4 regions of the Novosphingobium anseongense genome follow, and region 4 is predicted to be linked to each of the others. Evidence: predicted binding sites of a transcription regulator. Region 4 holds the regulator's gene; each other region holds the start of a gene.
The links. The regulator LexA, encoded in region 4, represses DNA repair genes until DNA is damaged. The targets are predictions, from matches to a motif close to GTTCCNCNCTTGTTCT.

Region 1: WG901_RS08425 (ImuA family protein) is a predicted target of LexA. The motif match lies at 1,798-1,813, and genes of this name have one in related genera.
Region 2: WG901_RS23530 (LexA family protein) is a predicted target of LexA. The motif match lies at 1,708-1,723, and genes of this name have one in related genera.
Region 3: WG901_RS17150 (ATP-dependent helicase) is a predicted target of LexA. The motif match lies at 1,749-1,764, and genes of this name have one in related genera.

What each region holds. Positions count from the first base shown of each region.
Region 1 is NZ_JBBHJZ010000001.1:1,782,901-1,786,700, reverse strand. It holds gene WG901_RS08435 (SDR family oxidoreductase) at 1-569, shown strand, start outside; gene WG901_RS08430 (glycoside hydrolase family 130 protein) at 566-1,681, shown strand; gene WG901_RS08425 (ImuA family protein) at 1,846-2,577, shown strand; gene WG901_RS08420 (DUF6504 family protein) at 2,498-3,800, shown strand, end outside.
Region 2 is NZ_JBBHJZ010000010.1:45,871-49,670, reverse strand. It holds gene WG901_RS23535 (Y-family DNA polymerase) at 1-1,228, opposite strand, end outside; gene WG901_RS23530 (LexA family protein) at 1,225-1,638, opposite strand; gene WG901_RS23525 (hypothetical protein) at 1,758-2,123, shown strand; gene WG901_RS23520 (hypothetical protein) at 2,127-2,450, shown strand; gene WG901_RS23515 (hypothetical protein) at 2,463-2,819, shown strand; gene WG901_RS23510 (SOS response-associated peptidase family protein) at 2,822-3,562, shown strand.
Region 3 is NZ_JBBHJZ010000003.1:665,817-669,616, forward strand. It holds gene WG901_RS17150 (ATP-dependent helicase) at 1-1,745, opposite strand, end outside; gene WG901_RS17155 (hypothetical protein) at 1,859-2,530, shown strand; gene WG901_RS17160 (MFS transporter) at 2,634-3,800, shown strand, end outside.
Region 4 is NZ_JBBHJZ010000001.1:1,071,589-1,075,388, reverse strand. It holds gene WG901_RS05195 (ComEC/Rec2 family competence protein) at 1-2,080, shown strand, start outside; gene lexA (transcriptional repressor LexA) at 2,180-2,881, opposite strand; gene WG901_RS05185 (molybdopterin molybdotransferase MoeA) at 2,963-3,800, opposite strand, start outside.

The DNA.
Region 1 (3,800 bases), 710 kb from region 4:
GCAAGGGCGACGGGATCACGATTGATCTGGCCGAACCCAGCAGCTCGCAGCGCTTCGTGGATGCCGCCCGGGACTATCTTGGCGGTCTCGACATCGCAGTCATCAATGCCGCCGTCCCGGCCAAGGGCCTCCTCGAAATGTCCGAGCAGGATTTGCGCTACGCAGTCGCGACCGATTTCACGGCCTATCTTTTCAGCGCTCATGCCGCTGCCGAGGCATTGGGCGGTCACGGCGATATCGTTTTGATCGGATCGATGAGCGCGCACACACTGAAGCCCGCTTCGACGGTCTACGCCGGCATGAAATATGGCATCCAGGGCTTCTGCGAAGCACTTCGCAAGGAACTTGGACCCAAGGGCATCAAGGTTAGCCTGGTCGAGCCTGGAAAGACCGGCGCCGACTTCCAGTATCCCGACATCCCCGCCGAGAAACAGCGCGAGATGATCCACAAGGAGGAGATGCTCCGTGCCGAGGACATCGCCGTCGGCGTGCACTACCTGCTGACGCAACCACGCCGCGCGGTGGTGCAGCAGTTGACGATCGCACCTCGCCAACAGCCGCAGGAATGAGTTTTCCCGTCGACAAGCTCGTCCTCGTCCCGGACGATATCGATCTCTCGCGGTCCCCCTTGGCAGGTCAGCTTGGGGTAGAGACATATTGCCTGGGCGCATTCAACCCAGCGCTGACACGGCTGCCGAACGGCAATCTGCTGATGATGGTTCGGGTCGCTGAGGCGCTGCGCCATCCGATCGTTGACGGCAAGGTTCACAACATCCGCTGGACCGAAGACGGCTATGTCCTGGATGCTTGGCCGTTGGAGCTCGCCAACACCGCCGATCCGAGGAAATTCGTCCTCCACGGCGGGGGCTGGAAGATCATGGCGCTTACCTCTCTGTCCTGGCTGCTGCCGGTCGAGCTGTCGGCGGACGGCTGCGAAGTCGTGATGCATCACTACGACAAGGTGGTCGCGCCGCATGCCTCGTTCCAGATGTACGGACTGGAAGACGCGCGCATAAGCAAGGTCGACGATCGCTGGCTGATGACGACCTGTTCGGTAAGCCCGGAACGGCACTCGACGACGCTCTACAGCTCGCAGAACGCCCTCGATTGGGTCTTCGAGGACATTGTGCTCGATCACCAGAACAAGGACATGCTGATTTTCGAGGGGCGGATTGCCGGCCAGTACTGGGCGCAGACACGTCCTCTGGGCGACTTGTACTTCGCCTATCCGCCGGGCAGCGAATGGCGCGCCGGGCCATCGATCAACCTCGCGACGTCACCGGACGCCCTCCATTGGAAGCCGCACCGCGGTCCGGGCATCCGCCCCCACTCCGCAACGGTCGCCACAGCCAGGATGGGGGGCGGCACGCCGCCGATCCTCACCGATAGGGGCTGGCTCACACTGTGGCACGGTGTCGAGCCCAAGGAGATCGTCGGCATTTATCGGACGTACTGGTCGGTCCTCGACCAAGACGATCCTAGCATGACGGTCGTTACCCAGCATCAACCGCTGCTCGAAGCGGCACCGGAGCTTACGCGGCACCTCGAGCATCAGATGTATGTTCGCGACGTCGTCTTCACGACCGGCATCGCGGATGCCGGCGACCACTACGTCGTAGCTTCGGGCGAAGCGGATCTCGCCTGCCGGATCACGCACGTGCCAAAGACTGTCTTCGAGTAGCGCAAAATAATTTCTGCAGGGCCAACCCCTAGGTTTTAAGGCCTTGTGGGGCGCTTGCCGCACTCAGGTTCGAATGAGATTGGCCGCCTCGCACTTGACTCCTATCAATCTCATCCAGAACATAAAGGGAACATGAATCACCTACGAGAGTCTTTCAAGATACAATGCGTTCTTCGACGGTCCTTCACGGCCTCCGCGCCCAGATCGCGCAGATCGAAGGTGGGCGTGGGGAGCGCAGCTTCCTTCCATTCGAGGTCGACGAGATCGATGGCCACCTGCCTGGTGGGGGCTTGGCGGCAGCGGCTCTTCACGAGATTGCCGGCAGTCCCGAGCTCGCTGACGATGCCGCCGCAACGGTTTTCCTGGCAGCCGTCCTGGCTCGTCTGGAGGGACCAATATTCTGGTGTTTGAGATGGCGCGATTTGTTCATCCCGGCATTGCACCAGGCTGGACTTCATCCCGATCGGGTGATCTTCGTCGAGGCTGGTAGCGATACGAACGTCCTGCTGGCGATGGAAGAGTGCCTGCGTCATGCCGGGCTTGGCGGGGTTGTGGGAGAAGTGGCGAAATATTCGACCACGGCTTCGAAGCGCCTGCAACTCGCTGCGGAGAAAAATGGTGTGACCGCCTTCGTTTTTCGACGCGGCTGCAGGCGCGAACATGTCGCCCAAGGCACGGCTGCGAACACGCGATGGCGGATAACGGCTAGTGCCAGTGAGGAGACCGGCCTGCCATCGCTCGGCCGGCCGCGATGGCACGTCGCGCTGGAACGCGCGCGCGGCGCAGATTGCCGCGCCTGGATCGTGGAGGGAGCAGATGCGCAGGGTCGTATCACTCTTCCTGCCGCACTGGTCGACCGACCGGCTGCGCAGGAAGGGGCTCGGGCCGTCGCCTGACGGCGCCAGACTCCCGCTCGTAACAGTCGTTCCCGACCATGGTCGACGCGTTGTCGCGGCCGTCGATTTGGAAGCGCGCCGCCACGGTCTGACGCCCGGGATGACGCTGACGAAGGCTCGATCGCTCGTGCCCGAGTTGCAGGCGATGGACGCCGATCCCGAGGCGGACGCTGCGGGCCTGCGCAGCCTGGCCTTGTGGGCGGGCCGCCGGTACTCGCCTATCGTCGCGCCCGATCCACCCGACGGTATCTGGGTCGATATAACCGGCTGCGCCGCGCTCTTCGGAAATGAAACATCGCTGGTGAAGGATCTCCATCGCCGAACAGTGGCCTTTGGCTTGTCCCTGCAGATTGGCGTGGCGGACACGGCCGGATGCGCGCACGCCGCCGCGCGGCATGTGCCGGCTGGCCGCCCGGTGATCATTGAGCCCGGACAGAGCCGTAAAGCCTTGGCCCTGCTGCCGATCAGCGCCTTGCGGATCGAAGCCGGCGTAGCCGAGGCGCTGCGCAAGCTTGGTTTCGAGCGGATCGAGCAGCTGATGGGTGAGCCGCGCGGGCCATTCGCCAAGCGTTTCGGGCGCGGCCTTTACCGCCGTCTCGACCAGGCGCTCGGCATGGTGCCAGAGCCGATCGATCCCTTGTTTGCAGACTCGCTTCCCCGCGCGCGCCGGGGTTTGCTCGAGCCGATCGGCACGTCGGAAGCTTTCGCGCAAGTGATCGGCGATCTTGCTTCCGACGTCGTGGCGCAGCTCACCGCGATCGGCAAGGGCGCGCGCCGGCTCGACTGTTTCTTTCACCGGGTAGATGGGATCACCCAGACCATTCGCGTCGGAACGGCGGCACCCTCACGCGATATCGCGCATCTGGCCAAGCTCGTCATCTCACGACTGGAAACGGTAGACCCTGGTTTCGGTGTGGAGGCGATTACCCTCGCGGTACCCCTGATGGACACCATGGGTTCGAGGCAGGCCGAGGGGCTTGCCGATGACGTGCAGCGCGGACCAAATCTTGCCGCGCTGGTCGACGCGCTGGCCAATCGGTTCGGCCATCGTCGCCTGTATCGCGACACGCCGCGGCCAAGTGCCATGCCGGAGCGCGCCATTGCGCAAGCCGGGCCGCTTGCGCCGCCCGGCGGCGCATCCTGGCGTATCGATCATCCTCGGCCGAGCAGGATGCTGACGCCGCCCGAGCCGGTCCAGGTGACGGCGATGCTTCCCGATCACC
Region 2 (3,800 bases), on a different contig from region 4:
AGTTGGGCGAGCGCGAGTCCGAACGTGCCGCCCAGCCGCGTTTGAAGCCCTGCGTTGCCGGCACCGCGGCGAACTTGCCGAAACGGCCGTTCACCTCGTCCATGGCCGCCATAAGCCGCGCGCGCTTGTCGGTATCACCCTCGAACAGCGTCAGGGGCCGAAGCCGTTCCTCGATCAGGTCCTCGAGCATGATCCCGGCCTTGGTGATGCCGTAGCCCTCGCGCCAGGCGCTCTCCACGCCGCGGCGCGCCAGTGCCAGGATCGCCAGGCCATCGTTGGTCATCGGCTGGGCGCTGAGCGTACGCGTCGCCGAATATTGCGGCCGCTCGGGCTTGTGCGGATTGGTGTGGAAGAAGGCGGTCACGCGGCGCGCGACGAGACCGTGCTGGCGAAGCTTCTCCCCTGCCCGCATGGCGTACTGGGCGACGGCACCCATCAGCGTGTCGATGTCGGTGACCGGCGTGCCGAACGAGCGAGTCACGGCCATGCCCTTGCGCTGCGGTTCGATCGTCTCGACCGCGGCGGCGGGAACGCCGCGCAGTTCGGCGATCAGCCGCTCGAGGACGACTGTGCCGACACCCCGCGCCTGCTTCATGGCCATGTCGCGCAGTTGCCCAGCCGTCCTGATGCCAAGCCCGTGGAGTTTGGCAGCCGTTGCCCGGCCCACGCCCCAGACGTCGGTCACGGCGAAGCGGTCGAGCACCCAGTTGCGGGTCGCCTCGTCGCGCAGATCCGCGACGCCATCGAACAGCGGATTCTTCTTAGCCGCGGCATTGGCGAGTTTGGCGAGCGACTTGGTCGGCGCAATCCCGACGCAGGTCGGGATCGTGGTCCATTCGCGAACCTGCGCGCTCATCGCGCGTGCGTGGGCGACGAGATCGAGATGTTCGAAGCCGGCGAAGTCCACGAAGGTCTCGTCGATCGAATAGATCTCGAAATCGCGCGCAAAGGGCTGGATCGCCGCGACGACGCGGCGCTGCATGTCACCATAGAGCGCATAGTTCGACGAGAGCACGCGGATGCCGTGCGCCTTCACCTTGCCCTGGATCAGGTGGATGGGATCGCCCATCTTGACCCCGAGCGCCTTGGCCTCAGCCGATCGCGCGATCGCGCAGCCGTCGTTGTTCGAGAGCACGATGACGGGCACGCCGACGAGGCTCGCGTCGAAGGCGCGTTCGCACGAGACATAGTAGTTATTGCAGTCGATGAGGGCGACCGGCGCGCTCATGGGTAGCGCCGGGCAAGGCCTGCGAGGACGCCCCAGATCTCGACGTGCTCGTCGACGATGATGTCGGGGTAGCCCTCGGCCTCCGCGACGAGCCAGAGGCGGTCGGCGCGCCGCCGCAGCCGCTTCAATGTCCGGTCGCCATGGACGAGCGCCACGACGATCTGCCCAGGCCGGGGCTTCCTGGCGCGACTGACGACGATAAGGTCACCGTCGTTGATCCCCGCGCCGACCATCGAGCAACCCTCGACACGCATGACGTAGCTCGCGGCCGGGTGCTCGACGAGCCAGTCGCCGAGGTTGATCGGCTCTTCCATGTCGTCCTGCGCGGGTGACGGAAAGCCCGCAGAGGCGCTGACGAGCAGTATCGGCAGCTCGATCGGCGCGAGGTGGATGGGGACGATGTGGAGCATTGGGGCCTGCAGCGAATCAGGGAAACCCGACCTTGGGTATCGCAAGGCTGGGACGACGTCATTGGATTTGTACCTATTTTGTTCTATACCAACCAGCCACCCCGAGTCGGAGAGCTGCCTTGGCCATCACCGTTATTCCCATGCCCAAAGAGCCGCGGCTGTGCGTCGTCGGCGACGTCGAGGCCGACCTTGCGATTCCCGCGGCAGCCCCTCGCCTGCTTGGCGAGATCGAGCTCGTCGACACCTACTGCATCGCGCTTTCGGACGGCTCGCTGGTCCGCGCGCGGCATCATGCCGATCCCCGCTTCGAGATCGTCGTCGAAGGCGCCGGCGCGGTGACGATCGACCGCGCCGGCAAGTCGTTCTCGCTCGACTGGAGCGTCGAATGGGTCAACGTCGCGTCCGATCACGCCTCGACCGCGCTCGCCGAAAAGCGGCCCGTCAGCCTGCCGCTGTTCGATTTCGTCGCGGATGCCGCGGCGTGACCTGTGAGCCGCAACCAAGACGGCCTCAGGGTCGCGACCAACGTCTTCGAGGCAGCCTTGTGGAAGAACAGCGTGCGCGCCGCCTGCTCCTGCGGGCAGACCGCCTGCTTTCAACCGCACGGCCTATGGAATTTGTGCGAGAAGCGGGGCTGGAGCGATGAGTTTCGCGACCTACGCCCTCGCCTCTACTGCTCGCGGTGCTGGCGCGAACGGTATCGCAAAGTCCGCCCGAAGACGATCGAGGCGAGCGACGAGCTTCCCACGATCAAGCTCAAGATGCCCGACGAACGCGAATGGAAGCGCGCGCTGAGCCGCTTCCGGGCCTGAAAGGTAAGAGCCATGGACTATCAGAAACTGGGCGCCGGCGACGGCGAAGACCTGAGCCAGGAAAACGAAATCTCGCTCAAAGTGGCAGATCTCGTCGCCAGGATCATCGTCAGCGGGTCGCTGCCCGGCCTGGCTGGCCGCGACCCCGACGCGGCGATCGATGGCGTGATTATGGCCTTGGCGCTCGTGCTCGAGCAGTCGCCGGAAGGGGCGACGCCACGGGACCTGCGCAAACAGTGCGAGGACTTCGGCAAGCAGCTTCACTACCATGCAAAGCTCTTCCGCGGCGTCTACGAGAAGACCGGTCAGCATCCGATCGAGCAGGTGCTCGGAGATTTCGCTTCGCCGATCGCCAGGACGGCCCACTAGCCATGACGCGCCTCTATGCGCTTCTCGCCCAGGTCCAGGACGTCGCCACTCACTTCGATGCCGAGTGCGGGATTTCGGACTATCAACCGACCGACATCGTCGAAGGCCTGCAAGGGCCGGTCGTCACCCAGCGCGGCGGCGATCGGCAACTCGAGGCTATGCGTTGGGGCTTCCCGCGCATAACCCGCGAGATGCGCGAGCGCGGTGAAGCGGACGACATCATAGGACTCGTCGCCGACCTGACGAACCCGCTCTGGGAAGAGGTGGTCCAGGACATGCACAACCGCTGCCTGATCCCGCTCACGCACTTCGCGAACCCGGCAGGCGATTCCGGCGAGAAGACGCGGACGTGGTTTTCGGTCAAGGAGCAACCGATCGTCGCCTGGGCGGGCTTCTGGGCCGAGACCGAGGAGACGGGTCCCGTCTATGCCGGTATGACCATGACTGCGAATGCGGCGGTCATGACGACCAACGATCGCATGCCGGTCCTGCTGGAACGGCACGAATGGGGCGTTTGGCTCAACGGCGGCATCCGGGACGTGATTGGCCTGCAGTTCGCCCCACCGCTTTCCCCCAAACGCATGCTGGTCAATCGGACCAGGGATCGTTGGCGGAGCGGGAAGCTTCCCTTCGTCGAGCAGCTCACGTTGTTACGACGGCAGAAAAGTTGTGGGGTCCGGACAGTCTGTTCTCAGGCCCATCTGGTGCAAAGCAGACATGCTTCCTTAATGCCTTCTGGTTAGCCCGATGGTTCTAAGCACTCAGAGTTTTGAGAGAAAGAGATTGGCATGAAGGCTCGACAGTCATTCCAAATTCTTCCCGCGTTAGCCGGCCTGATTGCAGCTCCTGCGCTTGCTTGTCAGTCTTACGTGGGCCCGACAAACTTGGACTATGGGGCCCGAGCGGAGACCATAGTGATCGGCCGCATAACCGACTATGAAAAGGTCAACAACACTGCGGGGCTCAGTTTTGGTGCCACCA
Region 3 (3,800 bases), on a different contig from region 4:
CAGCCGGGCAGGAACACGTTGTCGAATTCGAGGCCCTTGGCGGCGTGGATCGTCATGATCGTGACCTTCTCGACATCGTCGGCCGCGTCGTTGTCCATGACCAGGCTGACGTGTTCGAGGAAATCGCCGAGCGTCTCGTATTCCTCCATCGCCCGCGCGAGTTCGGCCAGGTTCTCGAGCCGGCCCGAGGCTTCGGCGGTCTTCTCGGCCTGGAGCGCGGCGGTATAGCCCGATTCGTCGAGCAGGGTGCGCGCGAGTTCGGCCGGGCTCAGGCTCTTGGCCAGATCGCGCCAGCGCGCGAAGTCGCGCATCAGCGAGAGCAGGGTGTTGCGCGCGCGCGCGGGCAATTCGTCGGTGTCGGCGATCTCGATTGCGGCGAGCGCCAGCGGCACGCCGCGCGCACGCGCATGCCGGTGCAGTTTCTCGAGCGTCTTGTCACCGAGGCCGCGCTTCGGCGTGTTGTAGATCCGCTCGAAAGCGAGATCGTCCGAAGGCTGGGCGATCACGCGCAGATAGGCCATGGCGTCGCGGATTTCGGCGCGTTCGTAGAAACGAAAACCGCCTATGATCTTGTAGTTGAGGCCGATCGTTATGAAGCGGTCTTCGAGTTCGCGCGTCTGGAACTGTGCGCGCACGAGGATCGCGATCCGATCGAGCGGGGCGCCTTCGCGTTCGAGCCGCTCGATCTCCTCGCCGATGCGGCGCGCTTCCTCGGGGCCGTCCCAGACCCCGATCACGCGCACGCGGTCGCCGCCGTCCTGTTCGGTCCACAGCGTCTTGCCGAGCCGCTCGCTGTTGGCGCAGATCAGTCCTGAGGCCGCGGCAAGGATGTCGGGCGTCGAGCGGTAGTTCTGTTCGAGGCGGATCACCTTGGATCCCGGAAAATCCTTTTCGAACCGTAGGATGTTGGCGACTTCTGCGCCGCGCCACGAATAGATCGACTGGTCGTCGTCACCCACCACGCAGATGTTGCGGCGGACCTGGGCGATCAGTCGCAGCCACAGGTACTGGACCTGGTTGGTGTCCTGATACTCGTCGACCATCACGTATTTGAAGCGCTGCTGGTACTGTTCGAGCACGTCGCGATGATCGCGCAGAATGTTGACCATGTGTAGCAGCAGGTCGCCGAAGTCGCAGGCGTTGAGCGCCTTCAGCCGCTCCTGGTAGAGCTTGTAGAACTGTTGGCCGCGGCCATTGGCATAGGCCTCGTTCTCGACGGCATCGAGCTGATCGGGATTGATCCCGCGGTTCTTCCAGCGGTCGATAAGCCCGGCGAGCTGGCGCGCGGGCCAGCGCTTCTCGTCGAGGTCGTTGGCCTGGATCAACTGCTTGAGCAGTCGTAGCTGGTCGTCGGTATCGATGATCGTGTAGTTCGACTGCAGTCCGAGCAGTTCGGCATGTTTGCGCAGCATGCGCGCGGCGATCGAGTGGAAGGTGCCGAGCCAGGGCATGCCCTCGACCGCGGGCCCGATCAGGTGCCCCACGCGCTCGCGCATCTCGCGTGCGGCCTTGTTGGTGAAGGTGACGCAGAGGATTTCCGAGGGCCAGGCGAGGCGCGATCGGACGAGATGTGCAAGCCTTGCGGTAAGCGCCGCGGTCTTGCCCGTGCCTGCGCCAGCCAGCATCAGCACCGGTCCTTCGGTGGTCAGAACGGCCTCGCGCTGCGGTGGATTCAGCCCGCAAAGCAAGGGATCTTCTGGATTTTCCGGAGCGGCGGAGAGCGAGGAGGGGACGAGGTCTGACACGTGTGAACAGCTAGGGAACAGAGGCGCGCGGCGCAAGGGCGCTGCACCCGGCAAACGGAACCATCGTTCGGAACGCGGGTTTTCCGAGCAACCGAACTTCAATGGAGAGTGACATGCGTAATCTGTTCCTTGCGAGCGCCGCTGCGCTCGCTCTTGCCGGCGGTGCCACGATGGTTTCCGCCCAGGCTTCGACCGACACGCCCGCGGCGGCACCCGCTGCTGCCGGAGCCGCGACCTCGCAGCAGAAGGCGGCCTATGCGACCTGGCCGGCTGACAAGAAGGCGTCCTATGACAAGTGGCCTGCCGAATATCAGGCCTATTTCTGGAGCCTGTCGCCGAGCCAGCAGACGGGCTGGTTCGCGCTGACCGACGCGCAGCGCAAGCAGGTCTATGACATGCCGCCTGCCAGTCGCGCGCAGGCCTGGGTGTCGATCGAGCAGCAGCTCGCCGGGGCGACGCCGCCCTCGGCTTCGGCCGCGCCGCCGTCGGCTTCGACCATGCCGAGCCCGGAGGCGGCGGCCGCGCCGCCTGCAACCGACGATCCGGCTTCGGCACCGGCACAGGTCCAGGCCAACCCCACGGGCTCGACCCAGGCGGCCGATCCTTCGCCGGATCCGGCGACCGCTAACTCTTCGGTCGCGCCGTCGCTGCCCGCCGACCCGAGCTATCAGGCCGGTCCTTACAAGGGCGCGCTGACCGCACCGCCGGCCGATGCCCAGAACAAGGACTATCCGGTATGCACCAAGAGTGTGCAGGATAGCTGCCGCAACCGCGGCGGCGTCTGATACCGATCTAGCCCGATCAGGAAGGGCGCCGGTCTCCGGCGCCCTTTTTGTTTGACGCCTTTTCGCTTGACGGGGGCAGGACGAGCGGTGAGCGGTGCGCGCCATGCAACCGCAACATCCCCTTCGGGCCAACCGCCGCATCCTCGCCGCCGCGCTCGTGGGCACGGCGGTCGAGTTCTACGATTTCTACATCTACGCGACTGCGGCGGCGCTGGTGTTCGGTCCGCTGTTCTTTCCGGCCGAATCCGTCGCCGCGCAGACGCTGTTCGCGCTGATGAGTTTCGGCATCGCCTTCATCGCGCGGCCCGTCGGCGCCGTTGCCTTCGGCCATTTCGGCGACCGCATCGGCCGCAAGTCGACCCTGGTCGCCTCGCTGATGCTGATGGGCGCTTCGACCCTCCTGATCGCGTTCCTGCCCACTTACGCCATGGCCGGCTGGATTGCGCCGGCGCTGCTCTGCGTGCTGCGCTTCGGCCAGGGCTTCGGGCTCGGCGGCGAATGGGGCGGGGCGGCACTGCTCGCGGTCGAGAACGCGCCCAAGGGCTGGGAAGCGCGCTTCGGTTCGGCGCCGCAACTCGGTGCGCCCGTGGGATTCCTCGCGGCCAATGGTCTGTTCCTGCTGCTGGGGCTCGGCTTGTCCGAACAGGATTTCCAGGAATGGGGCTGGCGCGTGCCCTTCCTGGCGAGCGCGGTGCTCGTGGGCCTCGGCTTGTGGATTCGCCTGCGGATCGGCGAGACGCGCGCGTTCCGCGAGGCCACCGCACGCGAAGCGCCGCCGGCCGTGCCGCTGGCGCGCTTGCTGTCGCATCATCTCGGCGCGGTCGTCGCGGGCAGCGCCGGGGTGATCGCCTGCTTCGCGATCTTCTATCTCGCCACGGCCTATGCCCTGGCCCAGGGCACCTCCACGCTCGGCTACAGTCGCGAGACCTTTCTGGCGGTGCAGCTCGCGGCGAACTTTTTCCTGGCGATCGGCATCGTCCTCGCAGCGATCCATGCCGACCGCGCCTCGCCGCGACAGGCGCTGCTGATCGGGGCGATCGCGACCGTGGTGCTCGGCCTCGTCTTCGGTCCCGGCCTCAACGCCGGCTCGCTCTGGCTCGTATTCCTCACGCTCGCCGCGGCGCTGCTGGTGATGGGATACGTCTACGGACCGCTCGGCGCCTGGCTGCCGACATTGTTCCCCGTGCCCGTGCGCTACAGTGGCATATCGGTGGCGTTCAACGGCGGCGGCATCATCGGCGGCGCGGTGACGCCGGTGCTGGCGCAGATG
Region 4 (3,800 bases):
CGGCGCGCTGACCATGGCAAGCCTGGCGGGCTTCGCGCGCGACGGACGCTTTCCCTATCTGCGGCTGGCAATGATCGCGCTCGCCCTGCTGATCGCGGCGGGTTGCGCCGTGGTCTGGAGCAAGTCCGAACTGGTCGGTGCGCGGCCGATCGAACGGCCGCTGGTGACCGAACTCTCTGCCTTGGTGCTCGACCGCGAACCGCGCCCCGCCGAGGACCGGGTACGCCTGTTGCTGGCGACGCGCGAGCCTGAGACCGGGCGCGCGATCCGCGTGCGCGTGTCGTTGCCGCTCGCCGAGGATCGACAGGACCTGAGTTCGGGCGCGCGGATACGGCTGAGAGCGCGGCTGATGCCGCCGGCACCGCCGATGCTGCCGGGCGCCTACGATTTCGCGCGCACCGCCTGGTTCTCCGGAATCGCGGCGACGGGTTCGGTACTGGGCACGGTGACCGTGATCGAACGCGGATCGGGCGGCGGCTGGCTCGAACGGGCCCAGGCGCGGCTGTCCGCGCATGTCCGCAGCCGGCTCGATGGCTCGGCTGGCGCGATCGCAACCGCTTTCGCCAGCGGTGACCGCGGTGCGATTTCCAAGGCCGACGACGAAGCGATGCGCGACGCCGGGCTCAGCCACCTGCTGTCGATCAGCGGGCTGCACGTGAGCGCCGTGGTCGCGGCGGTCTACCTGATCGCCCTGCGTCTGTTCGCGCTCTGGCCCTGGCTGGCGCTGCGCGTCCGGCTGCCGCTTTTCGCAGCGGGAGCCGGTGCGGGTGCGGGCATTTTTTACACCTTGCTGACCGGGGCCGAGGTTCCGACCGTACGCTCGTGCATTGGCGCGGTGCTGGTACTCGTGGCGCTGGCGCTGGGCCGAGAGCCGCTGTCGATGCGGATGGTCGCGGTGGCAGCCTTCTTCGTCCTGTTGTTCTGGCCCGAGGCCGTGGTCGGCCCGAGCTTCCAGATGAGCTTCGTTGCGGTGATCGCGATCGTTGCGCTGCACGGCGCGGCGCCGGTGAGGGCATTCCTCGCGCCGCGCGAGGAGGGCTGGTATACGCGGCTGGCGCGCAACCTGGCGATGCTGCTCGTCACGGGCGTGGTGATCGAACTGGCGATCATGCCGCTCGGCCTGTTCCACTTCCACCGCGCCGGCGTCTACGGCGCTCTCGCTAATGTCGTCGCGATCCCGCTGACGACCGTGGTGACGATGCCGCTGATCTTCTTGGCGCTGGTGCTCGATCTCGCCGGTCTCGGCGCGCCGGCCTGGTGGCTCACTGGGCAGTCGATCGACGTGATGCTCGCGCTCGCGCACTGGGTCGCGGCGCAGCCCGGCGCGGTGACGACCATGCCCGCCATGGGGCGTGGCGCGATCGCGCTGTTCGTTGCGGGCGGGCTCTGGCTGGCGCTGTGGCGCGGGCACCTGCGGCTGTGGGGGTTGGCACCGGTGCTGGTCGCGACAGTGTCACTCGCTTTCCTGCGCCCGCCCGACATTCTGGTCTCGGGCGACGGGCGTCATGTCGGCATCACGGGAGTGGACGGCGGCGGGCTGCTGGTCCTGCGCGAACAGAAGAGCGAATTCGTTCGCGACAACCTCACCGAACTCTCGGGCATGGACGGCGAACTGCGGCTGCTCGAGCAATGGCCGGGCGCGCGCTGCAATCGCGACTTCTGCGCGGTCACGCTGCCGCGGGCCGGGCGCGAATGGCATCTGCTGATCGGCCGCGGGCGTGACCGGGTGGCCGAGCGGCAACTGGTGGCCGCCTGCGACCGCGTCGATATCGTAATTTCCGACCGCTGGCTGCCGCGCAGCTGCCGTCCGGCCTGGCTCAAGGCCGACCGACGGACGCTGGAGCGGACCGGTGGACTGGCGATCGATCTGGCGGAGCGGCGCGTGACCACGGTCGTCGAAACGCAGGGCGAGCACGGCTGGTGGCGCAAGCCGGAAGATCGGCCGTGGGTCCGGCCCGCAAGCGGGCGTGGCGAAACTCAAGCCGCCAAAGCTTTGCCTGCAATCCTTGTCGCCCCTGAAAATGTAGGGACCCAGCCAAGCTCCCGTCCTGAAACGGAGGGTGCGTCGAGGCGCCCTTAGATGGCCCCCTGCCTTCGCACGGGTGACGATCGGATAGAGTGCCTGGAGAAGGGTGCTTCGAGAATTATCGATGAGGCGGCGGCAGGCCGCCGTTCCCCATCAGTGATACCGCCGCAGCAGTCCCGCCAGCTTGCCCTGAACCTCGACTTCGCCATCGCGATAGATCTGCGGCTCGTAGGCCGAGTTCGCCGGATCGAGACGGACCAGGCCCTTCTCATGATGAAGGTACTTGAGCGTCGCTTCCTCGCCGTGGATCAGCGCCACCACGATCTCGCCGTCGCGCGCGGAATTGGTGCGGCGGATCAGCGCGAAGTCGCCGTCGAGAATGCCTGCCTCGATCATCGAGTCGCCCGAGACCTCGAGCGCATAGTGCTCGCCGGGGCCGAGCAGCGCGGCAGGAACGGGCAGCATCGACTGGCCTTCGAGCGCCTCGATCGGCACGCCTGCAGCGATGCGGCCGTGGAGCGGGATCTCGATGACGTCGTTCGCCGGCTCGGGCCGCGGCGCCGGGGCCGCGGGCTTGAGTGCGGTCAGCGCGGAGTTGCTGTTGGCTGCGGCGCGGGTCGTGGTCTTGGCGGTCGTCACGTCCTCGGGCTGCTTGAGCACTTCGAGCGCGCGGGCACGGTTGGGCAGGCGGCGGATGAAGCCGCGCTCCTCGAGCGCCGAGATCAGCCGGTGCACGCCCGACTTCGACTTGAGATCGAGCGCTTCCTTCATTTCCTCGAACGAGGGGGAAACGCCGCTCTCTTCGAGGCGGGTCTGGATGAAGCGGATCAACTCGTGCTGCTTGCGCGTCAGCATCCTGCAGTCTCCCCTTGAAGCTCAAATAGGCGGAAGTTCAGTGAACGAATGCGGAACAATTAAGAAACGATTCGAGTGCCGTCAAGCAATTCCGCCATTCTCCAGCAAGTAGGCCGTGACCGTGTCGCCAGTCTCTCCAGCGGGTTCATGAGCGGCGCGGTCGATCAGTGCGTTACTGGCGGCGAGCGGGGCTATCGCACCGCTGTCCTGGATCGCCTGCGGTGTCACGCTTTCGCCATCCCACACCGCGCGCAGGAATTCGCGCCGCGCTCCGCCGGCACGCATGGGGGCTGCCAAACGGGTGCGAATCCGCCGCGGCAACGGCTGGGCAGCGCCGAGCAGCGCGCGCAGCAGCGGTAGCAGGAACAAATAGGCGGTGACGTGGCTCGACACCGGATTGCCGGGTAGTCCGAGGATGATCTGCTTGCCCCGGGTAGCGACGAGGATCGGCTTGCCCGGCTTGATCGCGACGCGCCAGAAGTCGAGTTCGGCACCCCAGGCGAGCAGGGCCGGGCGAACGAGGTCGTGATCGCCGACCGAAGCGCCGCCGCTGGTGACGACGACGTCGGCCTCGGCCGCGCGGTCGAGCGCTTCCGCCATGGCCTCCATCGAATCGGGTACTGGGCCCACACGCTCGACGTCGCATGACAGCGCGCGCGCCATCGCCGATAGCATGACGCCGTTGCTGGCCGGAACCTGGTGCGGCGCGCAGCTTTCGAGGTCGACCGCGAGCTCGTCGCCGCTGTCGAGCACGACGATGCGCGGCCGACGGCGCACGGCGACATGGCTATGCCCAGCGGAAATCGCGAGCGCCGCCTGGGCCGGGCCGATATGCAGGCCCGCGGTCAGTACCTCTGTGCCGAGCGCGAAATCGAGCCCGCTGCGGCGGATGTGCTTGTCCGCCGGGATGGGTGCTTCA